Regions from separate parts of the Pantoea sp. Ep11b genome, predicted to be linked through region 4. Evidence: predicted binding sites of a transcription regulator. Region 4 holds the regulator's gene; each other region holds the start of a gene.
The links. The regulator CRP, encoded in region 4, controls carbon source genes, mostly activating them, when cyclic AMP is high. The targets are predictions, from matches to a motif close to ATGTGANNNNNNTCACAT.

Region 1 (7,809 bases), 550 kb from region 4:
TCATGAAGAAGCTGCGCATCGCTTTCGATCTGAAAACCACCGACATTCCTGAGGTGCTGAAGCGCGCGAACTTTACGGTTTCGCAGGCCGAAGTCGGCGCGATTTTCCGCAAGCCTGACCATAAAAACTACCGCGAATGCGGCGATCAGATTCTGCGTAACTTCCTGAAAGGGCTGACGATGATTCAGCGCCCTAAGAGCGAGAAGCCTGCCTGATCACGTGCCATACGGTCGGAAAGAGCGGGCGATGTCCTGAGCTGGACATCCATCCATTCCAATGCCTTCACCGTCGGTTTATTTACCTTATTCGCGAGGTTTTCTCCCTCGCGGGCCAGCACGTTACCGTGTTCAAACATTCAGGTTTGAACACGGTGGCAAACGTTTTTCTGCTTAGCCTTTGTTGATCAGCACACCCGGTATGCACTCTGATTGTCTGACGCAATACTCATCAGGAGCCTGGCGTAAAACGGTTCTGGTTCCTGTTGGTATGCTATCGATCGATGACTAACCTGTCGTGTGAGCCTGGGCTGGCAGATAGTATTCAGTTTCTGATGGGGGATTAAGCAAGACACGAATCCCTTGCAGCCAGCCAGACTAGTTCTACAGGCAATTAACCCTATTAACTTCATGGCTATCGCCCATTCCTCTGCCTGAACCAATAAGCACGAAGAAGTCGTTAACGCTTCAGGGGTGACGCGCCTGAACGGCGAAGTGTCCGGGCCAGGATAGCCCGGACGACGAAAAAAGATGGCGGTACTTTACGATGCAACTACGTCAGTCCGGCGGGCTGAACCGGCATCAGCCCGCCGGTTCAGCATTGCTATCAGCGGGTTATCGATCGCGCCGCCCCACCACCCAGCGCTTATGCACCCACAGCGAGGCGACGATCACCAGCGCGCCTGCAATAAAGCTCGGCCAGTGCGGTTTCTCCTGCCAGATAGCCAGATTGACCAGCAGTCCGGCGGGAACGTGCATATTGTTCATGATGCCCAGCGTGCCGGCATCGACCTGCGTCGCCCCGTAGTTCCACATAAAATAGCCAAGCCCGGACGCCGCCACGCCCAGCCAGACCAGAATGCCCCACTGCAGCGAGGTAGTCGGCAATTTCTGTGGATTACCCCAGGCGGACCAGGCGAGCACCGCGATCGCGACCGCGCCCAGATAAAACCAGGAGAAGGCGGTGTGCTGCGGCATAGGCCGGGTCTCCTGCAGACGCTTATACCCCACCATTCCCGCCGCGAAGCAGATGTTGGCGAGCTGCACGAGCAGCAGACCAAACCAGAAATGATCGCTGACTTTGTCATAGCGGATAATCGCCGCCCCGGCCACCGCCAGCAGCGCACTGAAGATGTAGCCGATGCGCAATGGACGACGACTAATCAGGTCATAAATCAGCGTCACATAGAGCGGCGTCATCACCGTAAACAGCAGGAACTCCGACACGCTGAGGTAGAGATAGGCTTCGAAACTCAGCAGGTACATCACGCCCAGCTGCAGCATCCCCACCAGCATGTAAAGCAGCAGCGTTGACGGCCGATAGCCGCGCCAGCGCAGAAAGGGTAAAAACACCAGCGCAGCGAGCGCCAGTCGCATCAGCACAGAGAACCAGCTGTCCACCTGACCGGCGAGGTATTCGCCAATCAGGCTGAACGAAAAGGCCCACAGAATAGTGGTAATGATCAGTAAGAACACGGTAACAATCCCGAAATGAACAGGCCGTCAGTGTAAACAATGTGTCGCCGCGAGGCTGCAAAATCTGGTTGACATCCGGTTATAAACCAGGCGACCGGAACAGCCGTTTCTGCGGCTATTTACACGTCCTGACATAACTGTCGCCGGAATCGGTTTTCAGCCAGACAAAATGCGCGAAATGATCCATCTCGTGATCATTTTCGCTCTCACCTGTAATAAAACTGTAACAAATGTGTCATTCATCACAGTAACGTTGTGCAACTGACACTATTCTTTGCGCGAAATGGAACATCTTTTGTCCATTTTATTCTGTCCACGTCCTGCCCCAACCTGCTGGGAATTAAAACCATAATGTGCCCTGGAGGGCCTCACTAATGCTGAGTATTTTTAAACCTGCACCACGTCAGCCGCAGGTGGCGGAGGATCGCATCGATCCTCTCTACCGTCGTCTGCGCTGGCAAATTTTCATCGGGATTTTTTTTGGTTATGCGGCCTACTATCTGGTCAGGAAAAACTTTGCGCTCGCCATGCCCTATCTGGTCGAGCAGGGTTTTTCACGCGGCGACCTGGGCTTTGCCCTGTCGGGCATTTCCATTGCCTACGGCTTCTCTAAGTTCATCATGGGATCCGTCTCTGACCGCTCGAATCCGCGCGTCTTTTTACCGGCCGGTCTGATTCTGGCCGCCGCCGTGATGCTGATCATGGGGTTCGTTCCCTGGGCCACCTCCAGCATCATGGTGATGTTCGTGCTGCTGTTTATCTGTGGCTGGTTCCAGGGCATGGGCTGGCCGCCCTGCGGACGCACCATGGTGCACTGGTGGTCGCAGAAGGAGCGCGGCAGAATCGTCTCGGTCTGGAACTGTGCGCATAACGTGGGCGGCGGTATTCCGCCGCTGCTGTTCCTGCTCGGGATGGCGTGGTTCAACGACTGGAAAGCGGCACTCTATATGCCTGCCTTCGGTGCCATTGCGATTGCGATTCTGGCCTTTGCGCTGATGCGCGATACCCCGCAATCCTGCGGTCTGCCCCCGATTGAGGCGTACAAAAACGACTATCCACCCGACTATGACGCCAGCCACGAAGAGGAGCTGACGGCCAAACAGATCTTCATGAAATATGTGCTGCCGAATAAGCTGCTGTGGTACATCGCGCTGGCCAACGTGTTTGTCTATCTGCTGCGTTACGGCATCCTCGACTGGTCGCCGACCTACCTGCGCGAGGTGAAACACTTCACGCTGGATAAGTCCTCGTGGGCCTACTTCCTGTATGAATATGCGGGGATTCCGGGGACGCTGCTCTGCGGCTGGATGTCAGATAAAGTCTTTCGCGGCAACCGTGGCGCGACCGGGGTCTTCTTTATGACGCTGGTGACCATCGCGACCGTGATCTACTGGCTCAATCCGGCGGGCAATCCCGGGGTCGATATGACCTGCATGATCGTGATTGGCTTCCTGATCTACGGCCCGGTAATGCTGATCGGCCTGCATGCGCTGGAGCTGGCACCGAAAAAAGCCGCAGGGACGGCGGCAGGCTTCACCGGCCTGTTCGGTTATCTGGGCGGCTCTGTCGCCGCCAGCGCCATCGTGGGCTATACCGTCGACTACTTCGGCTGGGACGGCGGCTTTATGGTGATGATTGCTGGCTGCGTGCTGGCGGTTGTCCTGCTGCTGCTGACCATGGTCAGCGAGCACAAACACAAAAAGCACCCTGCCTGAAGGCAATAAAAAAAGGGTCGGATAACCGGCCCTTTTTTATGCAGAAAACTTAAGCCAGATAGAGCGTGCGCAGCGTCTGCGGCACCGCGTCATCGGCATTGGAACCAATCACATCCAGCTCCGGCAACGTATCTTTCAGCCGCTGATGCGCGTTCTGCATGATATAGCCCTTTCCGGCCATGCTCAGCATTTCCACGTCATTCATGCCATCGCCAAAGGCGATGCAATTTTCCAGCGAGTGGCCCAGCTGTTTCGCGACCGCTTCCAGCGCATGGCCTTTCGACACGCCGCCCGCCATCACTTCCAGACAGGTCGGCAGCGAGAAGCTGACATTCACCCGGTCGCCCCAGCGCGCTTCAATAGCCTGCTCCATCGGGATCAGATGCTCAGGATTTTCACAGGTGAAAAAGACCTTGCTGATGTTATCGGTGGGCAGCAGACCCGGCTCATAGACCTGATAATTAAACACCGACTCGCGGAAATAGTCCTGCTCAGCCGGGCTGGAACGGCTGACAAACCACTCATCGTCGCGATAAACGTGCGTCAGGATATCGCTGTGATGATATTGCAGGCCGAACAGATCGCTGGCGATATCCTCATCCAGATTGTGGCTGAACACCAGCTCACCGCGGGCGTTGTGTACGCGTGCGCCGTTTGAGGTGATCATATAGGCCGGAATCGCCAGGCTGTCGCGCATCTGGCCCACATCGATATGGTGACGACCGGTGGCGAAAATAAAGTGAATCTGTTTCGCGACCAGCTGCTGCAGCGTTTCACGCGCAAAAGGGGTCAGGCGATGTTCGGGAGAGAGCAGCGTGCCATCCAGATCGGATGCAACGATGTGATACATGAAAACCTCGGATAGCTGGTTCAGCCGGTGTTAACCGGTCGGATAAATAACGTCAGTGATGCGATGAAAAAAAGTCGACCACTGCATTGAGTGCCTCGGCACGCATCTCATCTTTTTCAAACAGGATCTCGTGACGCGCACCGTCGATCACCCGTGGCGTGTTGCCTTCACACGGATGACCCGCCGCGGCCATCGCGGCACAGAACAGATCCTGCGAGCGATTGTCGACCACCCGATCATCGCTGGCCTGCAGCAGCAGCAGCGGCGTGGTGATCTTATCAACCTGGCTGAGAATGTTGCGACCCGCATGGATGCCTTCACGCACCCAATGGTAGGTCGGCCCGCCCATGCGAAGCGCCGGGTCGTCCGCATAAAACCGCAGATTGCGCCGGTAACGCTCGGCACTGTGTGTCAGCCGGTTAATGCCAAACGGGTGGGCGCGCCAGCGTCCGGTGCCCAGCGCATAGCCATCACGCACGGCCGGTCGCTTCTCCGCCCAGTCCAGGATCCGGTGGGCCAGAAATGAGGGCAACGGTAACGCGATGCCAAACATCGGCGCCACCAGCGCCGCCGCATGAAAAGCCTGCGGCTGACGCGCCAGAAACAGCGTTAAGATCGCCCCTCCCATGGAGTGCGCCAGCGCGTAGCGCTGCTGATAGTGACCGCTGACGATCTCTTTCAGATAGAGCGTTTCCAGATCGTCCACATAGTGGGTAAATTCTGCCACATGGCCGCGATGGGTATCTTCCAGCAGGCGATCGGATCGTCCCTGACCGCGATGATCCAGAATGATCACATCAAACCCGCAGTGGAACAGATCGTAGGCCAGCTCAGGATATTTTATGTAGCTCTCGATGCGTCCCGGCACAATCAGGATCACACGCTGATGTTGCGGTGATGCGAAACGCACGTAGCGCAGCGTCAGATTGCCGACGCCGGTGAATTCACACTCTTCGCGGCGGTGCCAGAAGTCGAGCAGCGGCCCGGTGGCGAAGGCCGCAAAGGCTTTTTCCCGTCTCAGCCAGCTGGCTTTATGTTGATCCATTCGCCCTCCTGTTGACCGGATACCGGGTCCTGAATGCCCTGTGCAGGCCGTAGCGCCGCGCTTAATTCTGGCGTATTGTGTCACAATTCCGCTACTAATGAGAGCCTGACCCATGACCATCGAATGGTGGCTGACCTATCTGCTTACCACAACAATTCTCAGCCTGTCGCCGGGTTCCGGTGCCATTAACACCATGAGTACGGGGATCAGCCACGGCTACCGTGGCACGGTGGCGTCGATCTCTGGCCTGCAGGTCGGACTGGCGCTGCATATTGTGCTGGTGGGTATCGGGCTGGGCGCGCTGTTTTCTCAGTCACTGCTGGCGTTCGAAATCCTGAAGTGGGCCGGTGCGGCCTATCTGGTCTGGCTGGGTATTCAGCAGTGGCGCTCCGCTGGCGGGATCGATCTGGATGCCGTTGCCAGAGCGATGCCACGTCGTCGTCTGTTCAAACGCGCCGTGCTGGTTAACCTGACTAACCCGAAAAGTATCGTCTTTCTCGCCGCCCTGTTTCCGCAGTTTATCCAGCCGCATCAGCCGCTCTTTATGCAGTATCTGGTGCTGGGCGTAACGACCGTGGTGGTGGATATCATCGTGATGATTGGCTACGCCACGCTGGCGACCCGGATTGCCGGCTGGATTAAAGGTCCCCGCCAGATGAAGTTAATGAACCGTATTTTTGGCGGACTCTTTATGGCGGTGGGCGCCCTGCTCGCCAGTGCCAGAAAGATCGCCTGAGTCCTGCGCGCCGACCTGCCCGGGTCGGCGCCGCTCTTCCCCTCTTCCTGCCTCGCCGTTAAGGCGCACTCACCGGCAGCGCGCGCAGGACAATGATCCCCGGCTTAGACCGCATATATTCCCGGAAAGGCATATCAACCACTTTGCGCGTGGCGGCGAGCGAAGAGGCATTTCTGAACCATAACCGGCCATCATGCCGCACCGCGATGCCGGCATGGGTGACATCCAGCCCCGGCGCGGTGGCGTAAACCCCCACGTAATCGCCGGTGCGGATCTGCGCCAGCACCTGGGGCGTGATGGCTTTCGCGGGCAGATAGGTAATGCGGCCGGAGATCACGCCGAGGCCGGGCACCTGCGGTTTTCCGCGCACCTCGCGATTCAGCAACTTCACGACCGTCACCGCCTGCGGGCTGAGGCTGCGCGTCATATCATCGGCATTACGCGGCGTTTCCGCGAACCAGTCAGAGAAGAAGTGGCGGCGGTTCAGGTAACGCACCTCGCCGCCCGCATAGCGGGTGCGGATCAGGTTCGCCTCAAAGCTGGCGCGGTCGCGGCTGTGACTCAGTGCCTGAACGTAATCCAGCAGCGTGAAGCAGTCCACGCCGTGAAAATTCACTACCAGCATTTCGGGGATATCCGGTGAACCCTTAAGCGTATGCGCCTGATAAGGCGTCCCGAGAAAGGCGGCGGAGATCTGCGCGATTCTCTCGCCCTGCGGCGCTGACAGCGGTGGTGCCTGCGCCAGGATCGCCGACACCCTCTCTTTTCTGGCCGGTTCTGGTGCCGGTGGAGGCGTGGCCTCCGGCGAGGCACAGGCGCTGAGCGCGGCTGCGATGAGCAGCAGTAACAGGGTTTTGATTCTGGTTATCCTCTTCATATCAACAGGCCATACGCACCGACCCTACCAGAGGCACGCGTTTCACTATTTAACAAATGATGAGGATTTATCTGCGGCTGTGGCAGAGAAAGGACAAAATCGCGGGCGGCAAATCAGAGAGAAACGGCAGAGGATGAGCTTTCTGCCGGTCGCGCCAGGCGCATTCCGGCAGAAAGATCAGGGTCCGGGCTTAACGCGAGATAATAAGGTGGATACCGAAACCAGCAAACAGCACGCCGGCCATGCCATCGACCCACTTGGCCAGACGCTGATACTTCGCCCGCATCCACGGCAGCGCAAAGATAGCCGCCACCAGCGCAAACCAGGCAAAGGTTTCGCCGATAATCAGCAGGAACAGGCCCCAGCGCTCCGCTGCACCGACATCATCACCGACGAACAGCGAGAAAACGCTGCCGAAATAGATAATGGCTTTCGGGTTCGACAGGTTGGTCAGCAGCCCCTTAAGAAAGCTCATGCCGCGTTTTGGCAGTTCCACCACCGGCTCATCCTGCTGCGGCTGTTTGTGACGCTGGCGGGCCGAGCACATCAGCTGCCAGCCCATCCACAGCAGATAGAGTCCGCCACCGACCATGATGATCTGATGCAGCCAGGCCATTTTTTCCAGGATCAGATGAAGGCCCATCAGCGCCACGCCCGCCCAGACCACAATCCCCAGCGTGATGCCCAGCACTCCCATCATCGCCTCTTTACGGGAGCGGCTGGCGGCAGTTTGCGACACGAAAAAGAAATCGGGGCCGGGGCTCATCAGCGCCACCAGATGCACCAGCGCGACCGTTGCAAATAACATCAGCATAATCAGTATCCTTTACTCTTCATCGAGATGCTCTTTGATCATCACCAGGAAAGGTTTACCAAAGCGCTCCAGTTTGCGATG
Region 2 (7,809 bases), 420 kb from region 4:
GAACTCATCTCCTGCTCCTTATGCTGTTTTGCGGCCAAATGCCGGGCGCTTGCGATCAAACGTCCAGCCCGGGACCAGATACTGCATTGCCGTTGCATCGTTACGCGCCCCGGCGGGCAGAGCGTGATAAAGCTGGCTGGCTTTCTTCACCTGATCCCAGTCAAGTTCGACACCCAGACCCGGTGCCTCCGGCACGGCAATCTTGCCGTTGCGAATCTGCAGCGGATTTTTCGTCAGGCGCTGGTCGCCCTCCTGCCAGATCCAGTGTGTATCAATCGCCGTCGGGTTGCCCGGCGCGGCGGCGCCGACATGGGTAAACATCGCCAGCGAAATATCGAAATGATTGTTGGAGTGGCAGCCCCAGGTCAGCCCCCACTCATCGCACAGCTGAGCCACACGGACCGCCCCACTGAGCGTCCAGAAGTGGGGATCGGCCAGCGGAATATCGACCGCATTCAGCATCACCGCGTGGTTCATCTCACGCCAGTTGGTGGCGATCATGTTGGTGGCGACCGGCAGACCGGTGGCGCGCCGGAACTCCGCCATTACTTCACGTCCCGAATAGCCCGCTTCCGCGCCGCAGGGATCTTCGGCGTAGCTCAGCACATCCTGCATCCCCTTGCAGAGTGCTATCGCCTCATCCAGCCGCCAGGCGCCGTTGGGATCGACCGTGATGCGGGCGTCGGGGAAGCGCTGTTTCAGCGCCGCCGCCGTCGCGATCTCCTGCTCACCCGGCAGCACGCCGCCCTTGAGCTTGAAGTCTCTGAAGCCATACTTATCCTGTGCCGCCTCGGCCAGCCTGACGACGGCCTCGCTGGTCAGCGCCTCCTGATGACGCAGGTGATACCAGTCGTGCGTAGCCTGCTCTCCTGACTGATAGGGCAGATCGGTTTTGCGGCGGTCGCCGAGATAGAACAGATAGCCCAGCACCCTGACCTCATCCCGCTGTTTGCCCGGCCCCAGCAGCTCGGCCACCGGCACGCCCAGGCATTGTCCCAGCAGGTCGAGCAGCGCCGCTTCCAGCGCAGCGACCGCATTGACCCGCAGCTCAAAAGTCCAGGCGCCGTTGCCAAAGGTAGTGAAATCAGCCGACTGATTGCCCTGATGGACCTGCTGCACCAGACGATTCATCCGGGCGATCTGCTGACCTTTTACCTGCGGAATGGCCGCCACCAGCGTCTGATAGATGGTGTCGCCGCCGGGCGCTTCACCGACGCCGGTGTGCCCGGCACTGTCGGTGAGCACCACCAGATTGCGGGTGAAGCAGGCGTTGTGTGCGCCACCAATGTTGAGCAGCATGCTGTCATAACCCGCGACCGGAATAACCTGCATCTCCGTGATTACCGGTGAGCTTTGTGTGTTCATGAGGCGTCCTTACCGGTCCAGGGTTTCAGTTCGACACGTCTGATATCACCGGCGATCACCAGGAAGCTGAATGCGGCGACAAAGGCATGAATACCGACGTAGAGCAGCGCCCCTTCAAAGGATCCGCTGGTGGCGATGATGTAGCCGATGGCGATAGGCGTCACGATGCCGGAGAAGTTACCGAACATATTGAACAGACCGCCGCTCAGGCCGCTGATCTCTTTCGGTGCCGTATCCGCCATCACCGCCCAGCCCAGCGCGCCAATGCCTTTGCCAAAGAACGCCAGTGCCATAAAGAACACCACCATCCATTCAGTGTCGGTGTAGTTACACATCACCATCGAAATAGAGAGCAGCATACCCAGCACGATGGGGGTTTTACGCGCAATATTCAGCGAGCCGGTTTTACGCATCAGCCAGTCGGAGATCACCCCGCCCAGCACGCCGCCGAGGAAGCCGCACACCGCCGGCACGGAGGCCACGAAGCCCGCTTTGAGGATCGACATGCCGCGCGCCTGCACCAGATAGACCGGGAACCAGGTGATAAAGAAGTAAGTTAAGGCGTTAACACAGTACTGACCGAGGTAGATCCCAAGCATCATGCGCGAAGTGAGCAGCTGCTTGATCTGGAACCACTTTTCACCCCAGCTGACTTTGCGGGTCTCTTTTCTGGCGTCCATATTGATCAGAGCCCCGCCCTGCTCCATGTACTCCAGTTCCGCTTTATTGACGCCAGGGTGATCGTTGGGATCGTGGATCACTTTCAGCCAGATAAAACTGAGGATGATGCCCAGACCACCCATAAACCAGAACACATGCGCCCAGCCCACTTCGGAAACCAGCCAGCCCATGATGGGTGCGAAGATTACGGTGGCGAAGTATTGAGCCGAGTTGAAGATCGCCACCGCCGTGCCGCGCTCCTGCGCCGGAAACCAGGCTGCCACGATGCGACTGTTGCCGGGGAAGGAGGGCGCTTCGGCCAGACCGACCAGGAAACGCAGGATAAACAGCGACATAATGATGCCAAAGCCGCTGAAGATATCGACGAAGCCCTGCAGCAGGGTGAACAGCGACCAGGTGAAGATGCTCCAGAAATAGACCCGTTTTGAGCCGAAGCGGTCGAGCAGCCAGCCGCCCGGGATCTGACCGATCACATAGGCCCATGAGAAGGCAGAGAAGATGTAGCCGAGTCCGACTGAATCCAGGCCGATATCTTTCGACATCGCCGAACCGGCAATGGAAATGGTGGCGCGGTCACCGTAGTTGAATGAGGTGACGATAAACAACATCACCACAATCCAGTAGCGGGCATTGGTGCGTTTCTGCACCGTTTCCGCGGTCTGGCTGAAACTATTCATGATGCACTCCTGAAATATAGCGTGAGCTACATTCGCTCTGACTGCATACACATCGCGTTGGGTATCAGAGAGAAGTTGGGTTAAACACGGCGATCTTTTTGTTCTGGCAAACCTTTATTTATCCATCCGGCGTCTGGCGGGTGCGGCGAGATAAACGCTCTGCCGCCTTTTCCGGGTGGGTAATACGTCGTGACAGATAACCTGACTTTGGCTAACGGGACTCAGTATAAGAACAGCCTGCGGCCAGCACATTGGCGCATTGCCCTGGAATGGCGAAGGTGTTGAAGGGATTATCTTGCGAATGCACAAAAGCCTGCGGGATGGCTCACGAAAGCGCGTTTTTCCGGGTCGATCGGTGCCTCCGGCGACGCTTTCCCCTGCTGTTTGTGAGGGTCTTCACTTGCTTTTGGATAAGCGACCCAAAACGGCGGAAGGATTCGCCTTAATGGTGGACATTTGCACAATGCGCGCCCCGGCCCTGCTCCTTATACTAAAGCTGGCAAACCCCCGTGTGACAGGTCAAATCATTACAGCGTGCCGCATCACGCCGGCGCGACAGAGGCAAGGTAAGCGATGAATCTCAAAACAGATGAACGACCGCTCTATATCAAAGTCCATGAGCACGACAATGTGGCCATTGTGGTGAACAGTCTGGGTCTGCCCGCCGGAACCCGGTTTGCTGACGGGCTGACGCTGACGGAACATGTGCCCCAGGGCCACAAAGTGGCGCTGAGTGCGATTCGTCAGGGCGAGGCGATCCTGCGTTATGGCGAAGTGATTGGCTATGCCCTGCGGGATATCGCTCAGGGGAGCTGGATTGATGAGTCGCTGGTCGCACTGCCGGACGCCCCGCCGCTGGCCAGCCTGCCATTAGCCACGCAGGTACCGCCCGAGCTGCCGCCGCTGGAGGGCTATACCTTCGAGGGCTACCGCAATGCGGATGGCAGCGTCGGCACACGCAATCTGCTCGGCATCACAACCAGCGTTCACTGCGTGGCGGGCGTGGTCGATCATGTTGTACAGATTATCGAGCGGGAGCTGCTGCCGCGTTATCCCAATGTAGATGGCGTGGTTGCCCTGAATCACCTCTATGGTTGCGGCGTCGCGATCAACGCGCCTGCGGCGGTAGTGCCGATTCGCACCATTCACAACCTGGCGCTGAATGCGAATTTTGGCGGCGAAGTGATGGTCGTCGGCCTGGGCTGTGAGAAGTTACAGCCGGAGCGTCTGCTGACCGGCACCGCTGACGTGCAGGCGATCTCACTGGACGACAGGGACATCGTGCGTTTGCAGGATGAAAAGCTGGTGGGGTTCGGTGCGATGGTGCAGGAGATCCTGCAGGTCGCGGAGCGGCATCTCCAGCGGCTGAATCAGCGCCAGCGCGAAACCTGCCCTGCGGCTGATCTGATTGTCGGCATGCAGTGTGGCGGCAGCGATGCGTTCTCTGGCGTGACGGCCAACCCGGCGGTGGGCTTCGCCTCCGATCTGCTGGTGCGCTGTGGCGCGACGGTGATGTTCTCGGAAGTCACCGAAGTTCGCGATGCGATTCATCTGCTGACGCCGCGCGTCATTAATCAGGAGGTCGGTAAGCGCTTACTGGAGGAGATGGCCTGGTATGATGACTATCTCGACCAGGGGCAGACCGATCGCAGTGCTAACCCGTCGCCGGGCAATAAAAAGGGCGGGCTGGCCAACGTGGTGGAAAAGGCGCTTGGCTCAATCGCCAAGTCAGGCCGCAGCGCCATTGTCGAAGTGCTCTCCCCCGGTCAGCGACCTACGCGACGTGGATTAATCTATGCAGCGACCCCCGCCAGCGATTTTGTCTGCGGCACGCAGCAGCTGGCCTCCGGCATCACCCTGCAGGTCTTTACCACGGGCCGCGGAACGCCTTATGGTCTGGCAGCGATCCCGGTGATCAAGATGGCAACGCGAAATGCTCTGGCCGAACGCTGGCACGATCTGATGGATATCAATGCCGGGACGATTGCTACCGGTGAAGAGAGTATTGAACAGGTGGGCTGGCGACTGTTTGAACTGATCCTGGATATCGCCAGCGGCCGGAAGCAGACCTGGTCCGATCGCTGGGGGATCCGCAATCAGCTGGCGGTATTTAATCCGGCCCCGGTCACCTGATCCTATAGCGTCCGGGCCAGGCTTATCTGCGGGCCTTTCAGCCGCGATAAGCCTGGCGGCGGCGTCAGAGCTGTGCGCCCCAGGCCTCAACCCAGGGCGAGGTGACGGTTTCCGGCTCCGGATTTTCCGTGGCGTCCACCAGCAGTGTCTCACCGACCCGCTGTGCGCCCTGCTCCTGCAGCAGCGCATCGAAGGCTTTGCCCGCGCCACAAAAATGGTCATAGCTGCTGTCACCCAGCGCAATCACGCCATAGCGCAGCGCAGGCTGATGCCCCAGCTTATCTTTTATCGCGTGGAACAGCCCTGAAAGGGTGTCGGGGAAATCGCCCTGACCGGTGGTTGAGGTGATGATCAACGCTACATCGCTGGTATACGCCTGCCAGTCGGCCAGCGTCGGATCGTCAAACAGCGTCACGCTGTGACCCTGCTGCTGCAGAATCGGCTCCGCCTCTTCGGCCGCCAGCAGCGCATTGCCATATACCGTGCCTACAAAAATGCCAATCTTTGCCATCTGCTTTCTCCCTTATTCTGAAACCTTATCCTCGCCTGGCGCGGCGGCAAACTCAACCCGCGGCACCTCCGGCAGCGTATCCTGCCAGCCAAACTGGCTCATCAGATTCTGCCAGACGCTATCCAGCCCGGCGCGTATCAGCAAAGGTTCACCGGTTACCGGATGGGTCAGCGCCAGGCTGCTGGCGTGCAGCATCAGCCGGTTCGCGCCAAAGTGCTGCGCGGCGCCCCGGTTCTGCCGCAGATCGCCGTGCGCCGAATCGCCAATAATCGGATGGCGCAGGTGTGACATGTGGCGACGCAGCTGATGCTTGCGGCCGGTGCGGGGTGAGAGTTCGACCAGGCTATAACGCGAAGTGGGATAACGGCCAATGCCGACCGGCATCTCGGCGGTTGCCAGGGCCTGATAATCGGTGATCGCCGACTGGGCGGCAAGCGGTTCGCTGGCGTGCCTGTCCGCAATCCTGTCACGCTCTTCCACCAGCGGATAGTCGAGCGTCCCGCTGCTCTCCAGCCAGCCGCGCAGAACGGCGTGGTAAGTTTTCTGCATCTGATGCTGTTCAAACTGCTGGGACAGCAGCCGACCCACTTCGCTGGAGAGCCCCATCAGCAGCACGCCTGACGTCGGTTTATCCAGCCGATGCGCGGTAAAGACATGCTGGCCGATTTGATCGCGCACGGTCTGCATCACAAACACCGTTTCATGCCGATCCAGCCAGCTGCGATGAACCAGCCAGCCGCTGGGTTTGTTGACCGCCACCAGCCACTCATCCTGATAGACTATTTCCAGCATCAGTGAGCCGCATCCTGGAGTAGTAGATCGAGCTGACGCAGGGTCAGCAGCAGCGGCGCAATACCCGGCTGGTCAGGCATCAGCACCACTTCATAATAGGGGGCAACGGCAAAGTTCTGCGGTAACGGATGCCGCGCCGCAATCAGGGCATGCATCCGTGGGACCAGCACCCACTGGAGCCACTGCAGCGGCTCCAGCGTATCCATACAGAAGGGTTCACGGCTGTCGAGTGCGCCTTCCGGCGGCGGCGTACTCTGCCAGAGTTGATATTCACGCATCACCGCTTCCAGCTGTTCCAGCCGTTGCGTAATCAATTGTTCAGGCGTCATGCGCCACCTCCAGCAAGCCGTCAAAAATGGGCGGCAAGCATATCACTAGTTGGCACAGGCACAAAAAAAGGGAGCACTGTATAAACAGTGCTCCCGGTTCGTTTGCAGCTATCCCGCTACGTTAGTGCTCCCTGCTCTTCCATGACAACTTGTCCCGTGCGAACTCCTGTCGCGCATCGTCCTGATGTATCCTTAGCATCCTGGCCCACCACCTCTTCTGAGGGGCTCTCATTCTCCATCCTGGAGGTGTCCCTGACTCAATCCTGAGCGATCCTGTTTCATCCTGAAACCTTCCGTGTGCCGTAAGCTCCGTTACGTTCCTGCCTCATGGCTTATCATCGTCCTGACGAACCCGTTTCCTGAGCATCCTGCAGCGAGAAACATTTTGACAGAACGCGTAAAGCGCACAAGGGACTTATGGCAAAACTTTACGAAATGTGCGGTGCAAATTCAGATAATCGCCATTAAGTTTATGATTCACAATATTTTTACATTCTGGCCTTCCGGATGTCTCATGAACGATATGGCGATCTCTTACAGTATATGTAAGAGATCTCGCACAAACGCAGCGGCAAATCACTGCGAGTCAGTTGATAACCAGTTGTAATGACTTAAGAAATATCTCAAGGCTTTCGGCTACTACGGTGCGCTGTTTACGCCCCGGCTGTTCCAGAATTACTTCGCCTGTCAGATTCGAGACCGAGACGATCTCCTCCTCTGAATCAGTGGTGGCAATAAACAGCGTCGGCGACTGTCTGAGACGGCGCTGCATCACCAGATGCCCAATCAGATTCTCCTGCAACCGCAGAAAATCCTCTTCACTCCAGACCTGTAACAGAGTCAGCGACTGCTCACCCAGCGTGGCCCGCATGTCGCCCGCCAGTTGCGTGGTGTAGAACGCCGTGATCGACGGCTGAAGCTGAAGATCGATGGCACGCTCAATGGCCTCCAGCGTGGGCGGCAGCGTGAACGGCTGCGGCTGCCAGAGGACCTGCTGCCCGCGATCTTCCAGCGCGCAGGGCGACGGCACACCATAGAGATCGCTGCTGGCCGGTGCATGGCCGGTCTGCTGAAGCCAGTGCTGGCAGTAGCGCTGGGTAAAGTCGCGCAACGCGGCGGCAGTTTGCTGCATCATTCATATTCTCACTTCTGATGGGTTACACTTAGCCACTTTGATTAATTTTGGTGGTAACCGCAATGACTACTCACGAACAGGATCAGGCACTCAGCAACCTGACGCTGGGCAAACCCACAGCCTATCACGATCGCTATGACAATGGCTTACTGCAGGCGGTGCCGCGCAGCCTGAACCGTGAACCCC
Region 3 (7,809 bases), 1.1 Mb from region 4:
ATCGGCCACATCTGTTTGCTGCCGTGGCCGGTGAGCTGGATCGCCGCAATCTCAGCGTGCACGACGCACAAATCTTCACCAGCCGCGATGGCATGGCGATGGATACCTTTATCGTGCTGGAGCCGGATGGCAGCCCGCTTTCGCCGGATCGTCACCCGATGATCATTCAGGCGCTGGAGCAGGCGATCACTCAGTCCGAGTGGGTGCCGCCGCGCACCCGTCGCCCGTCGGCCCGGCTTAAACATTTCAGCGTGGATACCGAGGTCAACTTCCTGCCGACGCACACCGACCGTCGCAGCTATCTGGAGCTGGTGGCGCTGGATCAGCCCGGTCTGCTGGCGCGGGTCGGGGAAGTCTTCGCCGATCTGGGGGTTTCACTGCACGGCGCCCGCATCAGCACCATTGGCGAGCGGGTCGAGGATCTGTTTATTCTGGCCAACAGTGAACGGCAGGCGCTGAACGAAGAAATGCGCACAGCGTTGCAACAACGGTTGACAGAGGCCCTTAATCCAAACGATAAAGTGTGACCCGACCCGACTGGTAAACATTCATTTCTTTACTTGTGCCGGGATAGTGCCCGGCACCGCACATGACAGATCAGGAAAAAAATATGCAACAGTTACAGAGCGTTATTGAATCCGCCTTCGAACGTCGCGCTGACATTACCCCGACCAGCGTCGACAGCGAAACCCGTGATGCCATCAACCGGGTGATCGCGCTGCTGGACAGCGGCGCACTGCGTGTTTCAGAGAAGATCGACGGCGAGTGGGTAACGCATCAGTGGCTGAAGAAAGCCGTGCTGCTCTCTTTCCGCATCAATGACAACCAGGTGATGGAAGGCGCTGAAACCCGTTTTTACGACAAAGTGCCGATGAAATTTGCGGGCTGGGATGAGGCGCGCTTCAAAGAGGCCGGTTTCCGCGTGGTGCCGCCTGCGGCGGTGCGTCAGGGTGCATTCATCGCCCGCAACACGGTGCTGATGCCTTCTTACGTCAACATCGGCGCTTTCGTGGATGAAGGCACTATGGTAGACACCTGGGCGACAGTGGGCTCCTGTGCACAGATCGGTAAAAACGTTCACCTCTCTGGCGGCGTTGGTATTGGCGGCGTGCTGGAGCCGCTGCAGGCTAACCCGACTATCATCGAAGACAACTGCTTCATCGGCGCACGCTCTGAAATCGTTGAAGGCGTGATTGTTGAAGAAGGCTCAGTGATCTCAATGGGTGTCTATATCGGTCAGAGCACTAAAATCTATGACCGTGAAACCGGCGAAGTGCATTATGGTCGCGTTCCTGCCGGTTCGGTGGTGGTTTCCGGTAATCTGCCGTCCAAAGATGGCAGCTACAGCCTCTACTGTGCCGTGATCGTGAAAAAGGTGGATGCAAAAACCCTCAGCAAAACCGGCATCAACGAACTGCTGCGCACCATCGACTGATTTCAGTGACGGGCTGGAAACCAGCCCGTCATCTTTTCTTTACAGCCATTCTCAATCAGCCTGCTTCGCGCCGCGAAGGATCGGGTGCGTTTAGTTTTCATCCAGGTCATAATCCGCGCCAGTTAAATCCTGTCGCGCAATGTTCATCCCGCTGCTTTATGTCTACAGTTGTCTGACGTCATGAACAAACCTGCGCGCTTCTCACTTTTGATGGAAACAACGCTATGTATGACAATCTGAAAAGCTTAGGAATCAGTAATCCGGACGATATCGACCGCTACAGCCTGCGTCAGGAAGCCAACAACGACATTCTGAAAATTTACTTCCGCAAAGATAAAGGCGAGTTTTTCGCGAAGAGCGTGAAATTCAAATATCCGCGCCAGCGCAAAACGGTCGTGGCCGATCACGCAACTCAGGGCTACAAAGAAGTGCAGGAAATCAGCCCGAATCTGCGTTATGTGATCGATGAGCTGGACCAGATTTGCCAGCGCGACCAGGTTGAAGTGGATCTGAAACGTAAGATCCTGGATGATCTGCGTCATCTGGAGAGCGTGGTCTCGCACAAGATTACTGAAATCGAATCGGATCTGGAAAAATTAACCCGTAACGGTCGTTAATTTTCCCGCCGACAGATGGGGCCAGCGTTGCTGGCCTTTTTTATCTCCCCTCTCCTCGCCTCATCCCTGCTCATCCAGCTGCAACGCCACATAGAGCAGCAGCCGATCGTCAAACTGGCCCAGATTGAGCCCGGTCAGCTCTGAAATCCGGTTCAGCCGGTATTCCAGCGTATTGCGATGAATAAACAGCGCGCGCGCCGTGGCACCCGGCTGAACGTTGTGGGTGAACCAGGCGATCAGCGTCCGGCGCAGCAGACCGTTGTTATCCATGCTCCTGAGTTTCGCCAGAGGCCGGGCGAGTTCATTGGCCTGCCAGCCACCACGCAGGCTGTCGAGCAGAACCGGCAGCACCAGATCCTGATAAAAATAGCTGCGCACGTCGGGCATCCGCTGCTTACCGACCATCATCGTCGTGCGCGCCGTCCGGTAAGAGCGGGCTATGCTGCCCGGCCCGCTGAAAAAGTTGCCCAGCGCGATGCGCATCCGCAGGTGGCCACTCTCTTTCATCCGCTGCAACAGCTGCTCGACGCGACGGCGGTGATCCTCCTGGTCGTAGCGTCCGTGCGCATTCAGGGCGGGCTTCAGCACCACCATCTCCGTCAGCGACACGATGGCGATCAGGTTATCGCGTTCAGGGGTCGTCAGCAGGGTCTGCAACTGCTGTAACTCCGACATCGCACTGTCAACGCCGAGCTGACCGCTGTCGATCTCCAGTACCGCCACCACGCGCGGCTGATTGAGATCGATCCCAAGCCGCTGCGCCCATTCGGTCAGCTGCGGCGACAGGGTATCGCTGCGGATCAGGTTCAGTACCAGCTCCTCACGCAAACGGCTATCCTGCGCCAGCATATGCAGCAGTCGCGCCTGTTCCAGCATCATCTCCGCCGTCATACAGACCAGCTCGCCATAGTGACGTAAGGCGACCGGTTCCCCCGTCAGGCCAATCACGCCGACGATGTCGCCATCAATCCGCAGCGGCAGGTTAATGCCGGGCCGCACGCCATGAAGATGTTTAGCCACCGCCTCATCGATATCGACCACCCGCGCCTGAGAGAGCACCAGCAGCGCGCCTTCGTGCAACTCTCCAATGCGCTCCCGGTCACCGCTGCCGATGATGCGGCCGCGCGCATCCATCACATTGACGTTGCTGTCAATAATCTTCATGGTGCGTGCCACAATATCCTGCGCCAGCCGGGCATCAAGGTGATAGGTTGCCATCCGTTACTCCTGATAAAGAGAGGGAGAAACAGAATACGCATGCGCTCTGCGCAGAGCATTGTGCAATTGCACAGAGCCGGGGAGGCATTTACCGAATCTGCGGTCAGCATCACACTCTGACGGGGTGAACGGCGGACATAAAAAAGGCGGACCGCAGTCCGCCTCTGTGTGAGGGATAAACCCTTACTGCATCAGCAGATAGATGCTGCTGTCACCGCGTTTCACATTCAGCGCCAGCACGGAAGGTTTGGTATCCAGCACTTTGCGCAGTTCACCCAGGTTGGTCACCACCTGCTGGTTAACGCCCTGGATCACATCGCCCTTTTTCAGGCCGATGCGTGCTGCGGCGCTGCCCGGTTTCACGTTATCCACGCGGACGCCCTTGTCACCGGTGTCGACATTGCTGAGATCCGCCCCTTCAATGCCGTTATAGATGGTGGCGGACTGCACTTTCGCCTGGCTGCTCTGCTGCAGCTGCACGGAGACGTCAACCGGCTTGCCGTCGCGCAGCAGCCCCAGTTTCAGCGTGGTGCCCACCGGCAGTGAACCCACTTCGGCGCGCAGCGACGCGAAGCTGCTAAGCGGTTTGCCGTTCATCGAGACGATGACGTCACCCGCTTTGATGCCCGCTTTGGCCGCCGCCGAACCTGGCAGCACCTGGCTGACAAAGGCGCCGCGCTGTGCATCGACCTTCATCGCTTTTGCCAGCTCGGAGTTCAGCTCCGTACCCTGCACGCCCAGTTCGCCGCGTTTCACCTGACCAAACTCAACCATCTGAGCCGTCAGGTTTTTCACCATGTTACTCGGGATCGCAAAGCCGATACCGATATTGCCGCCGTCCGGTGCCAGAATGGCGGTGTTAATCCCGATCAGCTCACCGTTGAGGTTGACCAGTGCACCACCGGAGTTACCCCGGTTGATCGCCGCATCCGTCTGGATGAAGTTTTCGTAGTTTTCCACGTTCAGGCCGCTGCGGCCCAGCGCCGAAACGATACCGGACGTCACGGTTTCGCCCAGGCCGTAAGGGTTGCCGATCGCCACGGTGTAGTCGCCCACGCGCAGATTGTCGGAGTCCGCGATTTTCACCGCCGTAAGATTTTTAGCATCCTTCAGCTGAACCAGCGCGATGTCTGAGCTGGGATCTTTCCCGATCACTTTGGCGTCGTAGCGACGACCGTCGCTGAGCTGTACCTGAATTTTGGTCGCATTGTTGACCACATGGTTATTGGTGACCACATAGCCTTTTTCGGCATTAATGATGACGCCCGAACCCAGCGCCCGGAATTTTTCCTGCTGTGTATCGGGCGCAGGCGCGCCGCCGCCCTCACCGCTCTGGCACATCGGTGAGCTCTGGAACGGAGAACCGTCCTGGCAGAAAGGCGAGTTATCGCCAAAGAATTGCTGGAACTGTTGCGGCATACGCGGGGTTTTCACCGTGGTGGTCCCCTCGACACTGATACTGACCACAGAGGGCATCACCTTCTCCAGCATGGGCGCCAGACTTGGCTGTTGCAGACTGTCGGATGAGGCCGTTTGTGCAGCAGAAACAGTAACAGGGGCGAGGGCCATGCTCAGGCTCAATGCCAGCGCACTTAACATCAAGGTCTTTGTTTTCATTTTTCGTTTCTCAATAAGATTACTGTTCAGACCATTGCTGTGGTCGAAAGGTGAGATAAGTGTTTTAGCGCGAAGTTCCTTTAAAAGTTTAAGCTAAAGGTAAAAATTTATTCGCGCTCTTTACAATCGGCGGCTTATTCTACGGCCATCAGTCGCCGGTACTCATCCCATGCATAGAGATCGGTCATCCCGCTGATATAATCCTGAATAAGCCGGAAACGATAATAACGTTCCCACAACAGCCGTTGATATTTATGCTCCACCACCAGATTACGCATCTTATGCAGATAGGCTTTACGATGTTTGCCGGAGAGCTTGTGGAAAAGCCGGGTTTCGATGGGGTGCTGACGCAGAAAATCTTCATTTATCAGCGTGGTAAAGGCTTCATAATTCAGGCGCATCAGCGGCGCATAGATCTCCAGTAAGCCTTTGATCACCCGGTAGCCCTGCAGCTCCAGCTGCTCCACTTCGGAATGGTTAAACACCTGCTGGCGCGCAACGGTCTTAAACAGTTGCAACAGACGCCCCTCTTCTCCCTCATCCTCCAGCAGCGCATGATTAAAACTTCCCTCGAATATCGCCGGCAGATTATCAACAAAACGTTTCACGGCGTAGCTGACCAGTACGCTCTGAACATTTACGCGTAATGACATAAAAAATTGATCGCTGCGGCTGCGGCGTTTTTTACTGCAGGCTTCACGCCAGGCTTCGCCAATCGTCCGGCTGAACGCATCATTATTTTTAACCGGCCCCCAGGCTTTATTCAGAAACTCATACAAACTTTCAACATTAAAGATATCTTTTTCTACAGCGTCATCCAAATCTGCAATACAGTAGGAGATATCATCGGCCGCTTCCATTATATAGGTGAGCGGAAAGCGGTGATGTTCTTCCATATTGGTGGCGGCGCGCAGGTCAGCAATATAATCCCGTTCGGAGAGATAAAAGCCCGGCTTTTTCATTAATACGCTAAATTCGGCGGGCTTTTCTCCCTGCCACCAGGCGGGGGCGGTATATTTCAGGATGCAGGCGACCTGCGAATAGCTGAGATTGAGCTGCAGCAGCGTGTGCACCATGCGGATAGCCTGCGCGTTGCCCTCAAAGTGACAGAGATCCTGGCGAATCATCGCGTTGAGTTGATCGAACGCCCTGCGCTGCGCCTCCCCTTCCACGCCCGCCACCAGCGGATCCACCAGCTCGGCGGCGAGATGCTCTTCAAACCAGTCGTTAATGGCCGCCTCGCCAAAATGGCCAAATGGCGGATTACCCACGTCGTGCAGCAGACAGGCCATCTCAATCAGGCTCTCAAATGCCCCTTCCAGCTCGTCCAGGCCATACTGCGCCAGCCCGCCCTGCATCTTCAGGGTTTGCAGGATCTCTTTGGTGATATAGCGCCCGGTCTGCTGCACCTCCAGCGAGTGCGTCAGGCGGGAGCGGACGGCGGCGTTACGCTCCAGTGGAAAAACCTGGGTTTTCTGCTGCAGGCGGCGGATGGCGGCGGAGTTGATAATCCGTCCGCGGTCGCTCTCAAAATGACGCGTAATGTAATATTCGCCTTCCGGATCTTTTCGACTGGTATAAGGGCGCGAGAAGCTGATCTTCTTCCTGAAATTAATCGCCGACATGAATTACCCCTGACTTTTTCGTGAATTAATCCCCGGATTGCCATGTTAGACTATGCCCTAAATTTTGATTCTTTACATTAGCGGAACGCATTATGAAAGCAGGCATCATTGGCGCGATGGAGCAGGAAGTTACCCTGCTGCGCGACAAAATTGAAAACCGTCAGACGCTGTCGCTGGCGGGTTGTGAAATTTATACCGGCACCCTGCAGGGCGTTGAGGTGGCACTGCTGAAATCGGGCATTGGTAAAACCTCTGCCGCGCTGGGTACCACACTGCTGCTGCAGCTCTGTAAGCCTGACCTGGTGATCAACACCGGTTCGGCGGGCGGCTTAGCCTCCACACTCAGCGTCGGCGATATCGTGGTCTCCGAAGAGGTGCGCTATCACGATGCGGACGTCACCGCATTTGGGTATGAGCCAGGTCAGATGGCGGGTTGTCCGGCCGCATTTGTGGCCGACAGCACGCTCGTCGCGGCGGCGGAAGCCTGCATTAAACAGCTGAACCTGAATGCCGTGCGCGGTCTGGTGGTCAGTGGTGATGCCTTTATCAATGGTGCGGCGCCGCTGGCGCGTATCCGTCATCAGTTCCCGCAGGCGATTGCCGTTGAGATGGAAGCGACCGCGATCGGCCACGTCTGCCATCAGTTCCAGGTGCCTTTCGTGGTGGTGCGCGCGATCTCCGACGTCGCCGATCAGGAATCTCACCTCAGCTTTGATGAGTTCTTAAGCGTTGCGGCGAAGCAATCTTCGCTGATGGTGGAGAACCTGCTGGCGCATCTGGCGCGTGGCTAAAACGCGGCTCTTCTGCTGGCTGCTGCTGTTCAGCGGCAGCCTGTTCGCTTCCCCGCCCCGTGTGATCACCCTCGCTCCCCATCTGACCGAACTCGCCTTTGCCGCCGGGATCACGCCGGTTGCGGTCAGCGCCTGGTCCGACTATCCGCCACAGGCGAAACAGATTGAACAGGTCGCTAACTGGCAGGGCATCCGGGCCGAACGTATTCTGCAGCTGAAGCCAGATCTGGTGCTGGCCTGGCGTGGCGGCAATCCGCAGCGTCAGATTGCGCAGCTGCAGCAGCTCGGAGTGACCGTGAAATGGATCGATCCGCAGACGCTGGATGAGATGTTCACGGCGCTGGCCGATCTGGGCCGCTGGAGCCCCACCCCGGCACAGGCCACGCAGGCCGCACAGCAGCTGCGCGCACAGGCCGCCGCGCTGCGTGAGCACTACAGCCACCTCCCTGCCGTTCCGCTTTTTCTGCAGTTTGGTCAGCAGCCGCTGTTTACCGCCTCCGGCGCCA
Region 4 (7,809 bases):
TTATGCAGGGATTGCGTGAGCTTTGCGATCAGCATCAGGCGCTGCTGGTGCTGGATGAGGTGCAGAGCGGCATGGGGCGCAGCGGCAAGCTGTTTGCCTATGAGCACTATGGCATTCAGCCCGATATCCTGACCTCTGCCAAAGCGCTGGGCGGCGGCTTCCCGGTCAGCGCCATGCTGACCACCAATGAGATCGCCTCGACGATGGCACCGGGCGTGCATGGTACCACCTATGGCGGGAATCCCCTGGCCTGCGCCATCGCCGAAACCGCGCTGGATATCATCAACACCCCGGCGGTGCTGGCGGGCGTGGAAGCGCGTCGTCAGCACTTTGTGACGGCGCTGCAGGCGATTGACGCGAAGTATGATCTGTTCAGCGATATCCGCGGCAAAGGCCTGCTGATTGGTGCGGCGCTGAAGCCTCAGCATGCCGGTAAATCGCGCGACATCCTGAATGCCGCTGCGGCAGAAGGGGTGATGGTGCTGGTCGCCGGGACTGACGTAATGCGTTTCGCGCCGTCGCTGATCATTGAACCGGCTGACATCGAAGAGGGCATGCATCGCTTCGCCACGGCGGTCGGCAGGGTGCTCAACGGCTGAATCAGCTTTTCCGTAAATGACGGATCAGCCAGCGGCCATGTTGCGGTCGCTGGCTCCACGCCAGTGAAGAGATAGTGTGCATTACGCTCAGATGATCGAGAATGCGCCGCACATGCTGCTCCACGACCGTCACCGGCCCCTCACTGATATTCTCCAGCTCATCCAGCAGATTAACCTGTGAGCTTGCCCCATCATATTCCAGCCGCTGCTGACACCGCTGCAGCGCGATTTCACAGGATTGCAGATAGCGCTGGGCCAGCGAGGCCGTGAGCATGGTGTGTTCGCGCGCCAGAATCGTCATCGCATTAATGTGCTCGACGATAAACTGGCTGTGCGTTACCCAGAGCCGCATATCTTTCAGATACTGGGCGTTGAATGCCGGCTCCTGCATCGCCTGATTCAGGGAGTTGAACAGTGCATTGTGCGCCTGATTCACCTGCACGCGCTGGTAGGCGAGTTTGTCGGGTGATTGCTCATCGCCCAGCAGCAGACGCAGCGCATCCTGATAGGTTTCCAGCGCATCATGCGCGTTCTGCCGCAGTAAGCCGCTCTGCCACTGCGGCCAGAGCCAGAGCATTCCGCCAAAAGCGATCAGACAGCCCATCAGCGTATCCATCAGGCGCGGCAGCAGAAACTGTGCGCCGTTCAGCGACAGCAGCTGCAGCGAATAAACGGCAGTCACCGTGAAGCCAATCATCGACCAGCCATAAAACTGACGGGTAAAGCGATAGCTGATAAAGGTAATCGCCAGCATGATCAGCAGCACCAGTGACTCCGGCACCGCCAGGCGCAGCGTAGCGGCCGCGATCACCAGCCCGGCAAACGTGCCCAGCGCCCGGTGCTGGATGCGGACACGGGTGGCGCTGTAGCCGTTCTGGCTGACGAACATGATGGTCATCAGGATCCAGTAGGGCTTGGGAATGTTGAAGAACAGCGCCAGTGCGCTGCCCAGCATCAGCATGACCGCAAAACGACCGGCGGTGCGCAGCGCCGAGGAGCGCAGGGAGAGATAGTTGCGCAGGGCAGGCAGCAGCGGCAGGCGGCGCTGGCGGTCGGCCATCAGGTCGCGCTGATAGAGCGGTTTCTGCGTGCGCAGGACCCGGGCAATCCGGTTGAAGTGATAGAGGCAGAAGTGCCCGACCGGGTTGTCGGGATGCTGCCAGGTGATTTTCTCCAGCGCGCCGAGCTGCTTGTCCATCGCAAAGCGTTCGGGTAACTGGTGATAAAGAATATTATCCGCCAGCACCCGCAGCCGGGCCGAGATAGTTTTGGCATTCCAGCGGATCACCGCTTCGGCGTGGCTCTGCTCCACCAGCTTCTGCACCTCTTCCGGCCGATGCAGGCTGACTGAGATATGCTCCTGCAGATCCAGCGCCACCTGAAAGGCGCGCGTCAGCCGCTTATGACTGTGGTCGCGGCTGGCCGACAGCATATGCATCTGCTGATAACAGGTGTTGATCAGGTCGACCACTTTCTGCTGGCGAGCCAGCAGCGGCGGCAGGGCCTTCTCCGGATCGGTCAGCTGTGTCAGCAGGGTATATTTGGCGTCGCAGTAGTTAGCCAGTTCGCGGTAGATCAGACTCAGGCTCTCGCGCATCGGCTGCTCTTTCCACAGCCAGAACCAGAACCAGTTAAACAGCCCATACCAGAGCGTGCCGCCGATATAGAGCAGGGGCGGAACATAGATCGGCATGCGACCCACCAGGCTCAGGGTAAAGATGGCGGCGATAAGGGTGCCGGGCAGCAGACGGCCATGCAGTGGACTGATCTCTCCGGTTACTCCGAGCAACAGCGACATGGCGAACAGGATCAGCGGCAGCGGCACCGCCTGCAGGGTGAGCCACTGGATCAGGAAGCTGCCGAGGGCAAACAGGCTGCCGCCCACGATCAGGCGTTTGAAGAAGCGTTTATGCGGGGTATCCAGACCAGCGATATTGCAGCAGGCGGGCACCAGCGAGAAGAGCAGGCCTTTTTGCAGGTCGCCCGCCAGCCAGCCCAGCGCCACCGGCAGGCAGAGCACCAGCGTTTGCCGCAGGGCGTAGTTCACTTCAGGGTGGTAGATTATTCGACGCCACATCGGCTCAGCACAAACAATAACGGCGTGATGTTGCCATCACGCCGTGGGTGACAGGAATCAGCGGGTGCCGTAAACGACGATGGTTTTGCCGTGTGCGGAGATCAGGTTCTGATCTTCCAGCATCTTCAGAATACGGCCCACGGTTTCGCGTGAACAACCAACAATCTGGCCAATTTCCTGACGAGTGATTTTAATTTGCATGCCGTCGGGATGCGTCATGGCATCTGGCTGTTTCGCCAGGTTAAGCAGGGTCTGTGCAATGCGCCCGGTCACGTCAAGGAAAGCGAGATTACCCACTTTTTCAGACGTGACCTGCAGGCGACGCGCCATCTGCGACGAGAGTCGCATCAGGATATCAGGGTTAACCTGGATCAGCTGACGGAACTTCTTATAAGAAATCTCTGCCACTTCACATGCGCTTTTCGCACGTACCCAGGCGCTGCGCTCCTGGCCTTCTTCAAACAGGCCAAGCTCACCAATAAAATCACCCTGATTCAGGTAGGAAAGAATCATCTCCTTGCCTTCTTCATCTTTAATCAGAACCGCAACGGAACCTTTCACGATGTAGTAAAGCGTTTCGGCTTTTTCACCTTGATGAATCAGCGTACTTTTGGATGGATACTTGTGAATATGGCAATGGGACAGGAACCATTCGAGTGTAGGGTCTGTTTGCGGTTTGCCGAGAACCATTCGCTATTATCCTCTGTTGTAATCGTGCCCAAAACACAGGGGGCAGTTTTCCCTGTCAGGCGGTGAAAGCTTCAAGCGTTTTCCATTTCAGGAAATTATTCGGGCCGCATCAGGCGCAGTGCGCATCATTCTTCCCGGCTTCGTCATCGGGTGACGAAAAATATTTTCAGCACTGTTTGTAGCACAGCTTAAGCCGACTGTCTTCTGTTGTCTCGCTTCAGCTACGGGCGGATTTCTCCGGATTGCTGTTTACCAGGGGAAAGCGTACTCTGACGACAAAACAGCATATTCCGGAGCAAAAATCATGCAGGCAAGAGTGAAATGGGTAGAAGGGCTGACATTCCTCGGAGAATCCTCATCGGGCCATCAGATCCTGATGGATGGCAATTCAGGGGATAAAGCGCCCAGCCCAATGGAGATGGTGCTGATGGCGGCGGGCGGATGCAGCGCAATCGACGTGGTATCAATTCTGCAAAAAGGCCGCAACGATGTGGCTGATTGTGAAGTAAAACTGACCTCAGAACGTCGTGAAGAGGCGCCGCGAATCTTTACGCACATCAACCTGCATTTTATCGTCAGTGGCAAAGCACTCCAGGATAAAGCGGTCTCACGCGCCGTCGATCTTTCGGCGGAAAAATATTGCTCGGTCGCCATCATGCTGGGTAAAGGCGTAACGATTACCCACAGCTACGAAGTGATTGAACTGTAATAGCCGCAGGATTTTTAACGTTGCCGGCACGCTGTTGTAAGACCGTGCCTGCACAGAGAACCGGGTCAGATCAGAAGGTCGCCTGAGCCAGTCCCTGACCGCTCGTCCCGCGCTGTCCCTGGCGGGGGACGCTTTCCTCTTCTGATCCGGTTCCCTGCGTGTTGAGCTTATGGGCTGCTGTCAGATCCTTTGTGTCCGGGTTTTGCCTGTAGCGACCTTCCTGAAGCCTGCGCATGCCGTCCCTTACTCTATCCGTTTGCCTTGCATCAGCCGCTTCACCAGCGGGCCCATAATTAACTCCATCGCCAGACCCATTTTGCCGCCCGGCACCACCAGGGTATTGATGTGCGAGATAAAGGAGCCCTGCAGCATCGCCAGCAGATAGGGGAAGTCGATATCCTCCAGCGCCTGGAAATGAATCACCACAAAACTCTCATCCAGCGATGGGATGGCACGGGCAGCGAACGGGTTGGAGGTATCTACGGTCGGGACACGCTGAAAGTTGATATGGGTGCGGGAGAACTGGGGCGTGATGAAGTTGATGTAATCCTCCATCGACCGGACCACCGAGTCCATCACCGCTTCACGGGAGTGGCCGCGCTCGCCGGTGTCGCGCACCAGCTTCTGGATCCACTCCAGGTTTACAATCGGGACCACGCCAACCAGCAGATCAACCTGCTCCGCCACATTGTGCTGCGCCGTTACCACACCGCCATGCAGCCCTTCATAGAAGAGAATATCGGTGTTCTGCGGCAGCGGCTGCCACGGCGTAAAGGTGCCTGGCACCTGATTCCACGGCACCGCCTCATCGTAAGTGTGCAGATATTTGCGCGACTGCCCCTGTCCGCTATAGCCATACTCTTTAAAGCTCTGCTCCAGCAGGCCAAAGTCATTGGCTTCGGGGCCGAAGTAGCTGACGTGGCGTCCTAAATCGCGCGCTTTACGAATCGCCATATCCATCTCAGGACGGGTAAAGCGGTGAAAGCTGTCGCCCTCCAGCTCCGCCGCATGAAGATCAAGCTGCTGAAAGATTTTGCGAAACGCCAGGCTGGTGGTGGTGGTTCCTGCACCACTGGAACCGGTCACCGCGATAATAGGATGACGTGCAGACATAGAGAAGCTCCCTGTGAGATCGGGTAACAGGCATTGTTAGCATGAAATGGCGGCGGGTGCATCAGCCACGAAAGGCGTTGCGCGGCATAATATTGACCGACTCATGCAGTTCTGACCATACCAGCACCACTTCACCGCTTTCCAGCTGACGTCGCACGTCCGCCACTTTGTCCAGCAGGCTGCGCTCCTGCTCGCCGTAGTCTGTGCCTTCGCGCAGCACAAAGGTTTCAATCAGGTTTTCAAGGGTCTCAGGCGAGACCTGTTGCCAGGGAATAATCACGAGATCAGTTATCCAGAAAAGGGGCGATCCACTGAGGGATGCGCTGTTCCAGCCACATTTCAGGCTGGCGTAATGTGCCGCCGACAAACCCTACGTGGCCGCCGTGTGATGTCAGTTGATACGTAATAGTGGCAGATAATTGACTGCTCTGCGGGATCACCTCATCACTCATAAAGGGATCGTCCCGGGCGTGCAGGATCAGCAGCGGTTTTTCTATCTGCTTCAGCCAGGGCATGGCGCTGGCCCGATGATAGTAATCTGCCGCATCCATAAAACCGTGGGCGCGCGCCGTAATCGCATCATCGAAGTCGCGCAGTCGCCGCAGCCCCTTGAGCTCTGCCAGATTCACCGGCAGCGTATCCGGCCAGGCGTGCAGCTTACGGCGGGCATTCTTCTTGAGCTGTGCCAGCAGATAGTATTGATAGAAGCGCGAAAAACCGCGTTCCAGTTTTACGCTGCAGGGCTCCAGCAGCAGCGGCGCTGAAACAATCACGCCAGCGTCGACCTCTGCGGCGGCGCCCTCCTGACCCAGCAGACAGCCCAGCATGTTGCCGCCCAGCGAAAACCCCACGGCGGCGGTAGGCACGCGGCCCCAGCGGGTGTGCAGCCAGCGCAGGAAAAAGCGGGCGTCGTCGGTTTCACCAGAGTGATAGATGCGGTTCAGCCGGTTAGGTTCGCCGCTGCAGCCGCGAAAATGCATCACCACCGCCAGCCAGCCGCGCGCGCGGCAGATCGTCATCAGGCCGTGAATATAGGGGCTGTGAAAACTTCCCTCCAGCCCGTGAAACAGCACCACGCGTGGCTTATGCTGCGCAGAGTGCGGATCTTCACTCCAGGCGAGATCGACAAAATCGCCATCCGGCAGATCGAGACGCTGCCAGTGGGGAACCAGCGTGCTGCGCCGGCGTAACAGACGCGGCAGCATCGTCTGCAGATGCGCGTTACGCAGCCCGGCAGGCGGCGTGAACTGCTCGTTTTCCGGTCCGGTAAATTTCATGTGGTAAAAGCTTGTCTGTTCCATATCACACTGTTAGCTTCGAGAGGTTTTTTCTTACCGGGGCAGGGAGTACCCGATTGTCATGGAACTGAGTCTTTTCTTCTCAATGTTGGGCTTTCTCTGGGTCGCGGCGATTACGCCCGGCCCCAATAATATGTTACTCACCGCCTCGGGTGCTAATTTTGGCTTCGTGCGCACCTTTCCATTGATGATTGGCATCATGATCGGGATGCAGGTGATGCTGCTGATGGTGGCCTTTGGCGTGGGGGGGCTGATCCTGCTCTATCCTTCGCTGCATCTGGTGCTGAAAATTGCCGGCAGCCTCTATCTGCTCTGGCTGGCGTGGAAAATCGCCACCGCCAGCTACGAGAAGCTGGAGACTGACCAGGCACCGGATGCGCCTATGCCGTTCTGGCAGGGCGGGCTGCTGCAGCTGATCAATCCCAAGGCCTGGCTGATGGCGCTGGGCGCGGTCGCCAGCTTCAGCCTGGCTGGTGACGCCTATCGTCACTCTGTAATGGCGATTAGCGTCGGCATGTTTCTGGTTAACCTGGTCTCGGGCGTCATCTGGATGGGATTTGGCGCGATGATTGGCCGCATCCTGCGCAGCCGTCGCGCCTGGAAAATCTTTAATCTGGCGATGGGGCTGCTGACTGCCGCCTGCGTCCTGTTAATCTGGCACTGAGTCAGCTGGATGCGCGTTCAACGCGCGTCCAGGGCAATACCTCATGGATCACTGGCGCGTTAGGCTGACGGATCTTCTGCAGCAGCAACTGCACGCTGCGTGCGCCCAGTTCGTTCATCGGCTGCTCGATGGTGGTCAGCGGCGGGTTAAGGCTGCGGGTAAAGGGCACGCCATCGAATCCGACGACCGCCAGATCCTCCGGCACGCGCAGGCCCGCCTCCAGCGCCGCGTGAACCACGCCTACTGCCAGCACATCGGACACGGCAAACACCGCATCGGGCGGCTGCGGCAGCGCCATCAGTTCGCGCAGCGCCTGACTCCCCGCTTCGGGCGTAATTTCATAGGTATAGGCGACGGCAGACCACGCATGGCCCAGCTCCTCTATCGCCTGCCGGTAACCCTTTTCCCGATGATGCGAATAGAGGTAGCGCATGTCGCCATTCACCAGCCCGATGCGCTGTCGCCCTTTGCCCGCGAGGTAGTGGACGGTGTCACGCGCCGCCTCAAGGTGGTCGATACTGACGGAAGAGGCGGGGATGGCAGGATCGAATTCACAGCACTGCACCCAGGGCGCACCCGCAATCAGCGCCTGCAGATCCTGTAAGCCGGACGCCGCATCCATCGTGATCACGCCATCCACCACTTTGCCGGTCAGCAGA

Region 1: a site for CRP is predicted at 1,922-1,939, ahead of glpT (glycerol-3-phosphate transporter). Genes of this name have one in related genera too.
Region 2: a site for CRP is predicted at 3,108-3,125, ahead of garD (galactarate dehydratase). Genes of this name have one in related genera too.
Region 3: a site for CRP is predicted at 3,368-3,385, ahead of AB1748_RS05295 (CdaR family transcriptional regulator). Genes of this name have one in related genera too.

The regions. Positions count from the first base shown of each region.
Region 1 is NZ_CP160631.1:601,072-608,880, reverse strand. Features, by position in the region: gene AB1748_RS02840 (DUF1456 family protein) at 1-215, shown strand, start outside; gene AB1748_RS02835 (carboxylate/amino acid/amine transporter) at 831-1,691, opposite strand; gene glpT (glycerol-3-phosphate transporter) at 2,066-3,406, shown strand; gene yigL (sugar/pyridoxal phosphate phosphatase YigL) at 3,456-4,256, opposite strand; gene pldB (lysophospholipase L2) at 4,309-5,301, opposite strand; gene rhtB (homoserine/homoserine lactone efflux protein) at 5,414-6,037, shown strand; gene AB1748_RS02810 (DUF1460 domain-containing protein) at 6,096-6,914, opposite strand; gene rhtC (threonine export protein RhtC) at 7,105-7,728, opposite strand; gene recQ (ATP-dependent DNA helicase RecQ) at 7,741-7,809, opposite strand, start outside.
Region 2 is NZ_CP160631.1:3,527,388-3,535,196, forward strand. Features, by position in the region: gene gudD (glucarate dehydratase) at 1-8, opposite strand, end outside; gene AB1748_RS16555 (enolase C-terminal domain-like protein) at 19-1,365, opposite strand; gene AB1748_RS16560 (MFS transporter) at 1,362-2,723, opposite strand; gene garD (galactarate dehydratase) at 3,297-4,856, shown strand; gene AB1748_RS16570 (flavodoxin) at 4,921-5,367, opposite strand; gene truC (tRNA pseudouridine(65) synthase TruC) at 5,380-6,159, opposite strand; gene AB1748_RS16580 (YqcC family protein) at 6,159-6,488, opposite strand; gene syd (SecY-interacting protein) at 7,075-7,623, opposite strand; gene queF (NADPH-dependent 7-cyano-7-deazaguanine reductase QueF) at 7,686-7,809, shown strand, end outside.
Region 3 is NZ_CP160631.1:1,150,923-1,158,731, reverse strand. Features, by position in the region: gene glnD (bifunctional uridylyltransferase/uridylyl-removing protein GlnD) at 1-527, shown strand, start outside; gene dapD (2,3,4,5-tetrahydropyridine-2,6-dicarboxylate N-succinyltransferase) at 611-1,435, shown strand; gene AB1748_RS05300 (DUF3461 family protein) at 1,660-2,052, shown strand; gene AB1748_RS05295 (CdaR family transcriptional regulator) at 2,113-3,270, opposite strand; gene degP (serine endoprotease DegP) at 3,454-4,887, opposite strand; gene dgt (dGTPase) at 5,022-6,512, opposite strand; gene mtnN (5'-methylthioadenosine/S-adenosylhomocysteine nucleosidase) at 6,605-7,303, shown strand; gene btuF (vitamin B12 ABC transporter substrate-binding protein BtuF) at 7,296-7,809, shown strand, end outside.
Region 4 is NZ_CP160631.1:49,464-57,272, reverse strand. Features, by position in the region: gene AB1748_RS00385 (aspartate aminotransferase family protein) at 1-599, shown strand, start outside; gene AB1748_RS00380 (YccS/YhfK family putative transporter) at 601-2,676, opposite strand; gene crp (cAMP-activated global transcriptional regulator CRP) at 2,734-3,366, opposite strand; gene AB1748_RS00370 (OsmC family protein) at 3,671-4,075, shown strand; gene AB1748_RS00365 (phosphoribulokinase) at 4,319-5,188, opposite strand; gene AB1748_RS00360 (YheU family protein) at 5,250-5,468, opposite strand; gene AB1748_RS00355 (hydrolase) at 5,473-6,489, opposite strand; gene AB1748_RS00350 (LysE family translocator) at 6,548-7,150, shown strand; gene AB1748_RS00345 (LacI family DNA-binding transcriptional regulator) at 7,152-7,809, opposite strand, start outside.